DNA from 3 places in the Streptomyces sp. V3I8 genome. Region 1 is predicted to be linked to each of the others. Evidence: riboswitches for the same ligand, from Rfam matches in the RefSeq annotation. Region 1 holds a riboswitch; each other region holds the start of a gene.
The links. A riboswitch is a leader RNA that binds a small molecule or an ion and turns the genes downstream of it on or off. The one in region 1 is predicted to bind S-adenosylmethionine.
Positions count from the first base shown of each region.

Region 1 (3,267 bases):
GCAGGGTGTCGGCCTCGTACGCCTGCCGGAAGACGCCCCGGTGCTGGAGTTCGGGGACCAGGCCCCGGGTGATCGCCGGGAGGTCGTGGCCGGCGACGGCGGGCCGCAGCCGGAAGCCGGTCAGTCCGGCCTCGCCGAACTCCTGGAGCAGATCGGCCAGTTGGGACGCGGTGCCGGTGAAGATCCGGGCGTCGCTCGTGTACGGGTAGCCCGCGAGGCCGTCGAGCCGCTCCTTGCGGGCGGCGGCCGCGGCGGGGTCGTCGTCCAGGAAGACCACCAGGTCGGCGAAGAGGCGGAGGGGTTCCCCGGCCCGCCCGGCCGCCTCCTGTTCGGCGCGCACCGCGGCGACCGTCGCCCGGGCCTGTCCGGTGTCGTGCGGGGTGACGAACCCGAGGTCGGCGGAGCGGCCCAGCAGCCGGAACGGCGCGCCGGTCACGGTCCCGTGGGCCAGCGCCCCGACAGGCGGTTGGCCCTGCGGGGGCCGGGGCGTGATCGAGGGCCCCTTGACGCTGAAGTGCCTGCTCTCGAAGTCGATGTAGTGCAGCTTGTCCCGGTCGACGAAGCGGCCGGTGGCGACGTCCCGGATCTCCGCGTCGTCCTCCCAGCTGTCCCACAGCCGGCGGACCGCCTCGACGTAGTCGGCCGCCTCGTCGAAGAGGTCGAGCGTCAGCTCCTGTACCGCGGGGCTCTCCAGGTCCTCGGGGCGGAAGGAGGGGAGCGTGCGGCGGCCGAAGTGCGCGGCCTCGTTGCGGCGGGCCGACACCTGGACCCGTACGCCCGCACGGCCGGTGCTCACGTAGTCGAGCGTGGCGATGGCCTTCGAGATGTGGAAGGGCTCCGTGTGGGTGACCACCACGGTCGGCAGCAGACCTATGCGGCTGGTCAGCGGGGCGACCCGGGCGGCGATGAGGACGGCGTCGAGGCGGCCGCGGACCTGGTCGGTCCGGCCGTCGGGTTCGGTGAAGTGCGAGGACTGCAGGCCGAGGGCGTCCTCGATGGTCACGAAGTCGAGCAGGCCGCGTTCGGCCTCGGTGACGAGGTCGGTCCAGTAGCCGGCGGTGAGCAGGTCACGGGGGCGCGCCACGGGCTCGCGCCAGGCGGCGGGGTGCCAGCCGGCGCCGTCGAGCGCCACGGCGAGACGCAGGGAGGAGTCGGGCTCGGGGGAGGGCGGTGCGGAGGGTGCTGTCGACACGGGGAGGTGCCTTCCTGATCGACCGTACGAGAAGCCGGCCCTCGCCGCGGGAGGGCGGGGCCGCGGGGACACGGGTCAGGGTCGACAGAGCGCGCCGGCGAAGCGCAGGAGGTCGATGTGCGGCCGCGAGTACAGGCGTACGCGGCGCCGCGGGGTGAGCTTCGGGACGCGGAGGCGGGGCACGGGGCGTGGCCGCACGTGCGTCACCTCCGTCCCTGCGGCCGGCGGACCAGGTCCGGCCGGCCTCGTTCGCGGTCCCGTGCTCGGGCGCCGTCTGCTCGTCGACGCACTCAACAGTACGACCGCGCGGTTTCTTCCGACAGGGCGGAATCGATCCCGGACGGTCGGGACCGGACGCCGGTGGCGGGGTGGACGCCGCGGTCCGGCGGTTCGGCTGCCCACGTGATGAGACGTCGTCTCGACTTCTTGACGGTCTCACGCTGCGCACCGACACTTGCGGGGACGGTCACGATTGCCAGCGCCCGTCGGACGGAGATTTTCCGTTCGTGCGGTCATCGGCCCCGGCCCGCTGGCAGGCAACCCTTCCACCGCGACGGGGTGCCCCGGGTGACGACCGGGTTCCGCCGCAGCGGCGGGACAAGCGTGGTCTCGCCTCGCGCGAGCCCTGACCGTGGACGGGTGGGAATTGCCCAGGAACGGCTTGACGAGGCGACTGCACATCGACCTGTTGCGCGTCTCCAGCGCCTACTAGTACGCGCATCCGCCCGATCCGGATCCGTACGGCAGCGCAGTCATTCCGTTCCGCACTGGTGCCCACAAGGCGGCCAGGGCTTCCGCGATTCCCTCAGGAGAGCCATGCCCGAGACAGTTTCCCGCGGTTCAGGTACAGGTACCTTCGCGACGGCCGTACGAGCGGCCGTCACCGGCACGCCCGCCTGCGGCGCGGTCGTACCCGGCCCGTCCGCACGTCCGCACCGCTTCCGCGGCCGCATCGGCGTCGGCCTCGCCGGCGGCTTCTACCCGGCGCCGCACCGCTACCAGCTGTACCTGTCCGAAGGCTGTCAGCGTTCGCTGCGCGTCTCGATCACCCTCGCCCTGCTGGGCCTCGAGAACTCGACCGCCACGACGGTCCTGACCCGCCCCGCCGAGACCCCCGACGCCTTCGCGGCACTGCGCCGGGCCTACGAGGCGACCTGGCACCACTACGACGGCCCGCTCACCGCTCCCGCCCTGTGCGACCGGTGGAGCGGACGCGTCGTCAGCAACCACACGCCCGACATCCTGCGCGACCTGGCCGACCTCTCCGGGCTCCGGGACGAGGAGGCGGCCGGTCTGCCCGCCCTGCGTCCGCCGTCCCTCGCCGCGGAGATCGACGCGCTGCGCGAACTCCTCGCCCGGGACGTCACACCGACCGCGCGCCCCGCGGCCCGGGCCGCGACCCTGTCCCTGCTCGACCACCAACTGTCGTCCCGGCGCTACGTGCTGGGCGACGAGATCACCGCCGCGGACGTGGACCTCTGGGTGGCGCTCACCCACCTCGGCACGGACGGCGCCCCGACCGCGTGCCCCCGGCTGGACGCGTACGTCCGCCGGCTCGGCCGGCACCCGGCCTTCGCGGGCGGCGTGCGCGCGGCCCGCTAGCCGGGGCCCCACGCCGGTCCGTACGCCGGTGCGAACGCCGGTGCGAACGGCGTGTTTCCGTTCCGCGAACAGGAGGCCGGAGCCGACGACACGTTCCACCCGCCGGTGTGAGCATGTGCGCATGATCATGGGAGAAGACCGTGCCGTCCGGCGGGTGCCGGCGATCCGCTGGGTCACCGAGGAGTGGGAGGCCGCCGCTCCGGTCCGGCTGCGCGAGCAGATGTCCGCCGAACTGGCCCCGCGCTACGCGCCGGTCGAGCACCGGCGCGTCCGCCCGCCGCAGCCCGCGGCCGAGGAGATCCTGGTCACCTGGGTCGCGTACGCCGACGACGTGCCCGTGGCCACCGCCTCGCTGCGCAGGCTGCCCGACCGGCACGAGGTGAAGCGGGTGTTCGTGGACGCCGGCCACCGCGGCCGGGGCCTGGCGCGGGCGGCCCTGGCGGCGGTGGGGTCGAGCGCGCTGGACCTCGGCA
Region 1 covers NZ_JAUSZL010000002.1:1,336,544-1,339,810, forward strand. The annotation lists gene QFZ75_RS05970 (LLM class flavin-dependent oxidoreductase) at 1-1,192, opposite strand, end outside; gene QFZ75_RS41060 (putative leader peptide) at 1,268-1,594, opposite strand; SAM riboswitch class IV at 1,657-1,802, shown strand; gene QFZ75_RS41065 (putative leader peptide) at 1,824-1,904, shown strand; gene QFZ75_RS05975 (glutathione S-transferase family protein) at 2,009-2,794, shown strand; gene QFZ75_RS05980 (GNAT family N-acetyltransferase) at 2,916-3,267, shown strand, end outside.

Region 2 (3,267 bases), 2.6 Mb from region 1:
GGGGGCCGACCGCGCGGTTCCCCGCGCCCCTGGGAAGCCGGGGGCGCGGGGCGCCGCCGCTAGGCCGCGCGGCGCGACACGTACTCCGTGACGTCGATCATCGGGGGGCGTTCCTCCAGGTCCACCGAGTACGTGCGCGGCTCGAAGCCGTGTTCCCCCCGCTCGAACTGGGTCAGCACGGGCCGGATCATGTGCCCGCGGGCGAGCCGCAGCTGAGCCGTCCGGTAGATCGCCGCGGACATCCGCCCGAGCGCCTGCCCGTCCTGGTGCCGGTGCCTGCGCACCCCCACGTCCACCTGTGCGAGCGCGTCGAGCCCGACGAGGTGCAGCGCGTCGACGAGCATGCCCAGCTCCACCCCGTACCCGACGGGGAACGGAAGCTGTTCGAGGAGCGAGCGGCGCGCCGCGTACTCCCCGCCCAGCGGCTGGACGAAGCCCGCCAGGTGCGGCCAGTGCATGTTGAGCAGCGGGCGGGCCATCAGCTCGGTGACCCGGCCGCCCTGGCCGGCGGCGGCGCCCAGCGGGCGGTCGTACATCGCCTTGACGAGGTCCACGCCCGGCTCGGTGAGCAGCGGACCGACGATCCCGGTGACGAAGTCCGCCGAGAACTCCCTCAGGTCCGCGTCGACGAAGGCGACGATGTCCCCGCGGGTGACGAGCAGCGAGCGCCACAGCACCTCGCCCTTGCCGGGCACGGCCGGGAGGCGCGGGAGTATCTCGTCCCGGTGCACCACCCGGGCCCCCGCGGCGGCGGCGACCTCGGAGGTGCGGTCCGTCGACCCCGAGTCGATCACCACCACCTCGTCGACGAGCGGCACCTTCGCGGTCATCAGCTCACGGCGGATCACGGCGACGATCTCGCCGACGGTCGCCTCCTCGTTGAGCGCGGGCAGTACGACGCTCACCGTGGAACCGGTGGAGCGCTTCGCGGCGATCAGCTTCTTGAGCGGGCGGTCCTTCACGGACCAGGAGCGCGTGCTCAGCCAGCGCTCGACGTCTTCCAGCACGTGCGGCTCTCCCTTGCGTTCATCGGGATGCGTGTGCCCGCCGCGACCGATGCCGGTGTGACGGTCATCTCGCGGTTCGGACGGCTCTCTCCACCATCCAGGCCTTCGGTTACAGTCTTGAGCAACGTTGATGACCATCGCATGTCGAGGGTCGTTGCGTGTAAAACTAAAAGCACGACGAACACCGCAGACGAACACCACAATCGAATACCGCTCATCCAGAGGGGCAGAGGGATACGGCCCGTTGAAGCCCCGGCAACCCTCCAGCCGGTCTCGTCCTGGTCATCGCCGATCAGCGCAGCGAGGCTCCCGGCTCGGGAAGGTGCCAAATCCGTCTCACGGCGAAGTGCGCCGTGAGGAAGATGAGGAGAAAGGGCCTCGCCTCCATGGCTGCGCAGACTGTTGCAAGCACCACGAATGCAACCACCACGAACCCCACCGCCCCCGCCGCGGACTCCGTCGACCTCGGCCCGGCCGCCGCGCTGTCCTGCCGCGAGTGCGGCCACCGCGTCCCGCTCGGTCCGGTCTTCGCCTGCGAGGAGTGTTTCGGCCCGCTGGAGATCGCGTACGACTTCTCGGGCTACGACACCGAAGAGCTCCGCAAGCGCATCGAGGCGGGCCCCGCGAACATCTGGCGCTACGCGCCGCTGCTGCCCGTCCCCGCGGACGTCGCCGACAAGCCGAACATCAACCCCGGCTGGACCAAGCTCGTCCAGGCCGACAACCTGGCGCGCGAGCTGGGCGTCGACGCCGGCAAGCTCTTCGTGAAGGACGACTCCGGCAATCCGACGCACTCCTTCAAGGACCGGGTCGTCGCCCAGGCGCTGGAGGCCGCGCGCGCGTTCGGCTTCACCACGCTCTCCTGCTCCTCCACCGGCAACCTCGCGGGCGCGGTGGGCGCCGCCGCCGCGCGGGCGGGCCTGCGCTCGTGCGTGTTCATCCCGCACGACCTGGAGCAGGGCAAGGTCGTCATGGCCGCGGTCTACGGCGGCGAGCTCGTCGGCATCGAGGGCAACTACGACGACGTGAACCGCTTCTGCTCCGAGCTGATCGGCGACCCGGCCGGCGAGGGCTGGGGCTTCGTCAACGTCAACCTGCGGCCGTACTACGCGGAGGGGTCCAAGACCCTGGCGTACGAGATCTGCGAGCAGCTCGGCTGGCGGCTGCCGGACCAGCTGGTCGTGCCGATCGCCTCCGGCTCGCAGCTCACGAAGATCGACAAGGGCCTGAAGGAACTGATCGCGCTGGGCCTCGTCGAGGACCGGCCGTACAAGATCTTCGGCGCCCAGGCCGAGGGCTGCTCGCCGGTGTCCGTCGCGTACAAGGCCGGGCACGACGTCGTACGGCCGCAGAAGCCGGACACGATCGCCAAGTCGCTGGCGATCGGCAACCCGGCCGACGGCCCGTACGTGCTCGACATCGCCCGCCGAACCGGGGGCGCGGTGGAGGACGTGGACGACGTCCAGATCGTCGACGCGATCAAGCTGCTGGCGCGGACCGAGGGCATCTTCGCGGAGACCGCCGGCGGGGTGACGGTGGGCGTGGCGAAGAAGCTGATCGAGAGCGGTCTGCTGGACCCGGCCCTGACGACCGTCGTCCTCAACACCGGGGACGGTCTGAAGACCCTGGACGCGGTCGCGTCCGACACCGGGCTCACCGCGACCATCCGCCCGAACCTCGACTCCTTCCACGAGGCCGGGCTCGGTTCCTAGCCGCTGTCCGCACGCCGCGGGCCGGTGAGGGCCGGCCGCGCGGTTCCCCGCGCCCCCCGACGGGGCGCCCTGCACCCAGCCACACCCGACGGAGGTCCCCGTGAGCGTCAACGTCCGTATCCCCACCATCCTGCGTACCTACACGGGTGGGCAGGCCGAGGTGGCCGCCGAAGGGGCGACCCTCGGTGATGTCATCGCCGACCTGGAGAAGAACCACACCGGGATCGCGGCCCGGGTCCTGGACGACCAGGGGAAGCTGCGGCGGTTCGTCAACGTGTACGTGAACGACGACGACGTCCGGTTCGAGCAGGGCCTGGAGACGGCCACGCCGGACGGCGCCGGCGTCTCGATCATCCCGGCGGTCGCCGGAGGCTGAGGGTCCGCCGCGGTGGCCGGAGGCCGGAACCGGCGCGCCGACCGGAATTACCCCACGTGACGCCGAACACGCAGAGTTCATCGAATTGCCCCCTCCGTGAGAGAAGCGGAGGGGGCAATTCTGTATGGTTGAGCGAGGTACAGTTGGGGAAGCTGCTTCGTTCCGCCCGCCC
Region 2 covers NZ_JAUSZL010000002.1:3,976,026-3,979,292, reverse strand. The annotation lists gene QFZ75_RS17430 (glucosyl-3-phosphoglycerate synthase) at 60-1,007, opposite strand; SAM riboswitch class I at 1,219-1,376, shown strand; gene thrC (threonine synthase) at 1,394-2,719, shown strand; gene QFZ75_RS17420 (ubiquitin-like small modifier protein 1) at 2,820-3,095, shown strand.
Region 2: linked by a shared signal. The riboswitch ahead of thrC (threonine synthase) and the one ahead of QFZ75_RS41065 (putative leader peptide) in region 1 are both predicted to bind S-adenosylmethionine.

Region 3 (3,267 bases), 5.0 Mb from region 1:
GTTCGTCCGGATCGGGTTCTTCGCCGGACCGGTGCTCGCGTTCATCGCCACCAAGCGGATCTGCCTCGGCCTGCAGCGCCGGGACCGGGACAAGGTGCTGCACGGCCGCGAGTCGGGCATCATCAAGCGCCTGCCGCACGGTGAGTTCGTCGAGGTGCACGAGCCGCTCAGCCAGGAGGCCATGCACACCCTCACGGCGCACGAGCAGTACAAGCCGGCCGAGATCGGTGCCCCGGTCGACGAGAACGGCGTCGAGCGCAAGGTGAAGGGCCCGCAGAAGCTCCGGGCCAAGCTGAGCAACGCCTACTACGGCGAGGACAGCCAGATCCCGAAGCCCACCGCCGAGGAGTACAAGGAGATCACGAGCGGCCACGGCCACCACTGATCCCCGACCTGTCCGCCACGGCAGGAGCCCCGTCCATTGCATGGACGGGGCTCTTTGCCGTCCCGGAGGCTGGATAGGGTGGACCCACGTCCACGCAACGAACCCAGGAGCGGCAGATGAGCGCTGTGACCCCCGCCGGAGGCGACTTCGCGGCGGGCCGTTCCTGGCCCGCCCTCCTGAACGGCCTGCTGGACGGGCGCGACCTGAGCGCCGACGACACGGCCTGGGCGATGGACCTGATCATGCGGGGCGAGGCGACCGACGCCCAGATCGCCGGGTTCGCGGTGGCCCTGCGGGCCAAGGGCGAGACCGTCGACGAGATCTCCGGCATGGTCCGCGCGATGTACGCGCACGCCAACGTGATCGAGGTGCCGGGGGAGACCGTCGACATCGTCGGCACGGGCGGGGACGGGGCGAAGACCGTCAACATCTCCACGATGTCGGCCGTCGTCATCGCCGGTACGGGCGCCAAGGTCGTCAAGCACGGCAACCGCGCCGCCTCCTCCGCGTCCGGCGCCTCGGACGTGCTGGAGAAGCTCGGCGTGAACCTGGAGCTGACACCGCGGCGGGTGGCCGAGGTGGCCGAGGAGGCCGGGATCACCTTCTGCTTCGCGGTGAAGTTCCACCCGGCGCTGCGCCATGTGGCGGCGGCGCGGGGACAGCTCGGCATCCGGACGACCTTCAACTTCCTCGGCCCGCTGACCAATCCGGCACGGGTGAAGGCGCAGGCGGTCGGGGTCGCGCACGCGCCCATGGCGCCGATCGTGGCCGGGGTCCTGGCCGAGCGCGGCAACTCCTCGCTGGTCTTCCGCGGCGACGACGGGCTCGACGAGCTGACCACCACGGCCACCTCCCGGGTGTGGGTCGTCCGGGACGGGAAGGTGCGCGAGGAGGCCTTCGACCCGCGGGACGTGGGGATCGAGCTGGTCCCGGTGGAGGCGCTGCGGGGGGCCGACGCCTCGTACAACGCGGAGGTCGCGCGGCGGCTGCTGGGCGGGGAGCAGGGGCCCGTGCGGGACGCCGTCCTGCTGAACTCCGCGGCGGCGCTGGTGGCCCTGTCGCCCGGTTCCGCTCCGCTCGCGGACCAGATCCGGGCGGGGATGGCTCGCGCCGCGGAGGCCATCGACTCGGGGGCCGCCTCGAAGGTGCTGGAGCGGTGGGTGGCCGCGTCCCACTCGTAGTACGTCGGCTGCCGGCCCGTCGTGGCTGGTCGCGCAGTTCCCTGCGTCCCTGGATATCCAGGGACGCAGGGAACTGCGCGGGTGCCCCCACCGGCCCGCACCCGGCCGTCGTCCTCGTCCCGTATCGCGGACAGCGGGTTGCGTCGCGGTGATCGTATGGCAAGATGCTGGCAGGTCATGAGTGACAGTCATGAGGCCCCGGCCGACTGTCCGGCAACCCTCCGTCCGTGGCGGGGTGCCCCGGGTGAGGACCAGGTCGTAGGCAGTGAGGTCTACGGCAAGCGCGGACCCCTCGCCGCTCGCTGGAGCGGGGACACCAGGGGTCCTGGTCGTTCGAGGGAGCCTTACATGAGCAAGCGAATGCGATAGGGCGCCGAGCCCCACCTCCGCGTATCCCCTTCCCCGTTCACCTTCCCTGTGCCGAGCCCCGTCCGCCGGCCCAGTGACTCCGCCTGCCCCACAGGAGCCCGCCATGTCTGTCTCCACCGCTGCCGCCGACCGGACCGCCCCCTGCGCCACCGGCACCTCCGCGCCCCTGCCCGTCCTCGGCCGCGACGTCACCGTCCCGCTCGTGACCGGCGGCGAGGTCACCTACGCCGCCCTCGACTACGCCGCCAGCGCCCCCGCCCTCCAGCGCGTGTGGGACGACGTGGCCGCGTACGCCCCGTACTACGGCAGCGTGCACCGCGGGGCCGGATACCTCTCCCAGCTCTCCACGGACCTCTTCGAGAACGCCCGCAGGACCGTGGGCGAGTTCCTCGACTGCCGCGGCGACGACGAGGTCGTCTTCACCCGGTCCACCACCGACTCGCTGAACCTCCTCGCCGCCGCCCTGCCCGCCGACTGCCGGGTCTTCGTCTTCGAGACCGAGCACCACGCCTCGCTGCTGCCGTGGCGCGACGCCCGCGTCACCTACCTCGACGCCCCGCGCACCCCGGGCGAGGCCGTCGCCACGCTGGAGCGGGCCCTCGCCGACCGCGACCCGCGGGGCCCGGCCCTCGTGTGCGTCACGGGCGCCTCGAACGTCACCGGCGAGCTGTGGCCCGTACGGGAACTGGCCGCCGCCGCCCACGCGCACGGCGCCCGGATCGTGCTCGACGCCGCCCAGCTCGCCCCGCACCACCCCGTCTCCGTACGGGACCTGGACGTGGACTGGGTCGCGTTCTCCGGGCACAAGCTGTACGCGCCGTTCGGCGCGGGCGTGCTCGCGGGACGCTTCGACTGGCTGCGCGAGGCCGACCCGTACCTCGCCGGCGGGGGCGCTTCGCGGAAGGTGTCGCGGCGTACGGACGGCGGTGTCGACGTGGAGTGGCACGAGAGCGCCACCCGCCACGAGGCCGGCTCGCCCAATGTCATCGGCGCCTACTCCATCGCCTCCGCGTGCAGGGCCCTCACCGAGGCCGGTTTCGACACGCTGGTCGCCCGCGAGCAGCACCTCGTGGACACCGTCCGCCGGGGCCTCGCCGAGGTGCCCGAGGTCCGCGTGCTCTCGCTCTTCGGTGACGACGCCCCGCGCGTCGGTGTGATCTCCTTCGTCGTCGAGGGCTGGAACAGCTCGCACTTCGCCGCCGCGCTCTCCGCCGAGTACGGCATCGGCGTCCGCGACGGCCTCTTCTGCGCCCACCCGCTCGTCCGTACGCTCCTGGGCAGCGACCCGCAGGCGCAGGGCGAGTGCGGTGCCCCCGAGGCCGCGCCCGGCGA
Region 3 covers NZ_JAUSZL010000002.1:6,369,462-6,372,728, forward strand. The annotation lists gene QFZ75_RS28065 (cytochrome bc complex cytochrome b subunit) at 1-385, shown strand, start outside; gene trpD (anthranilate phosphoribosyltransferase) at 502-1,566, shown strand; SAM riboswitch class IV at 1,740-1,856, shown strand; gene QFZ75_RS28075 (aminotransferase class V-fold PLP-dependent enzyme) at 2,039-3,267, shown strand, end outside.
Region 3: linked by a shared signal. The riboswitch ahead of QFZ75_RS28075 (aminotransferase class V-fold PLP-dependent enzyme) and the one ahead of QFZ75_RS41065 (putative leader peptide) in region 1 are both predicted to bind S-adenosylmethionine.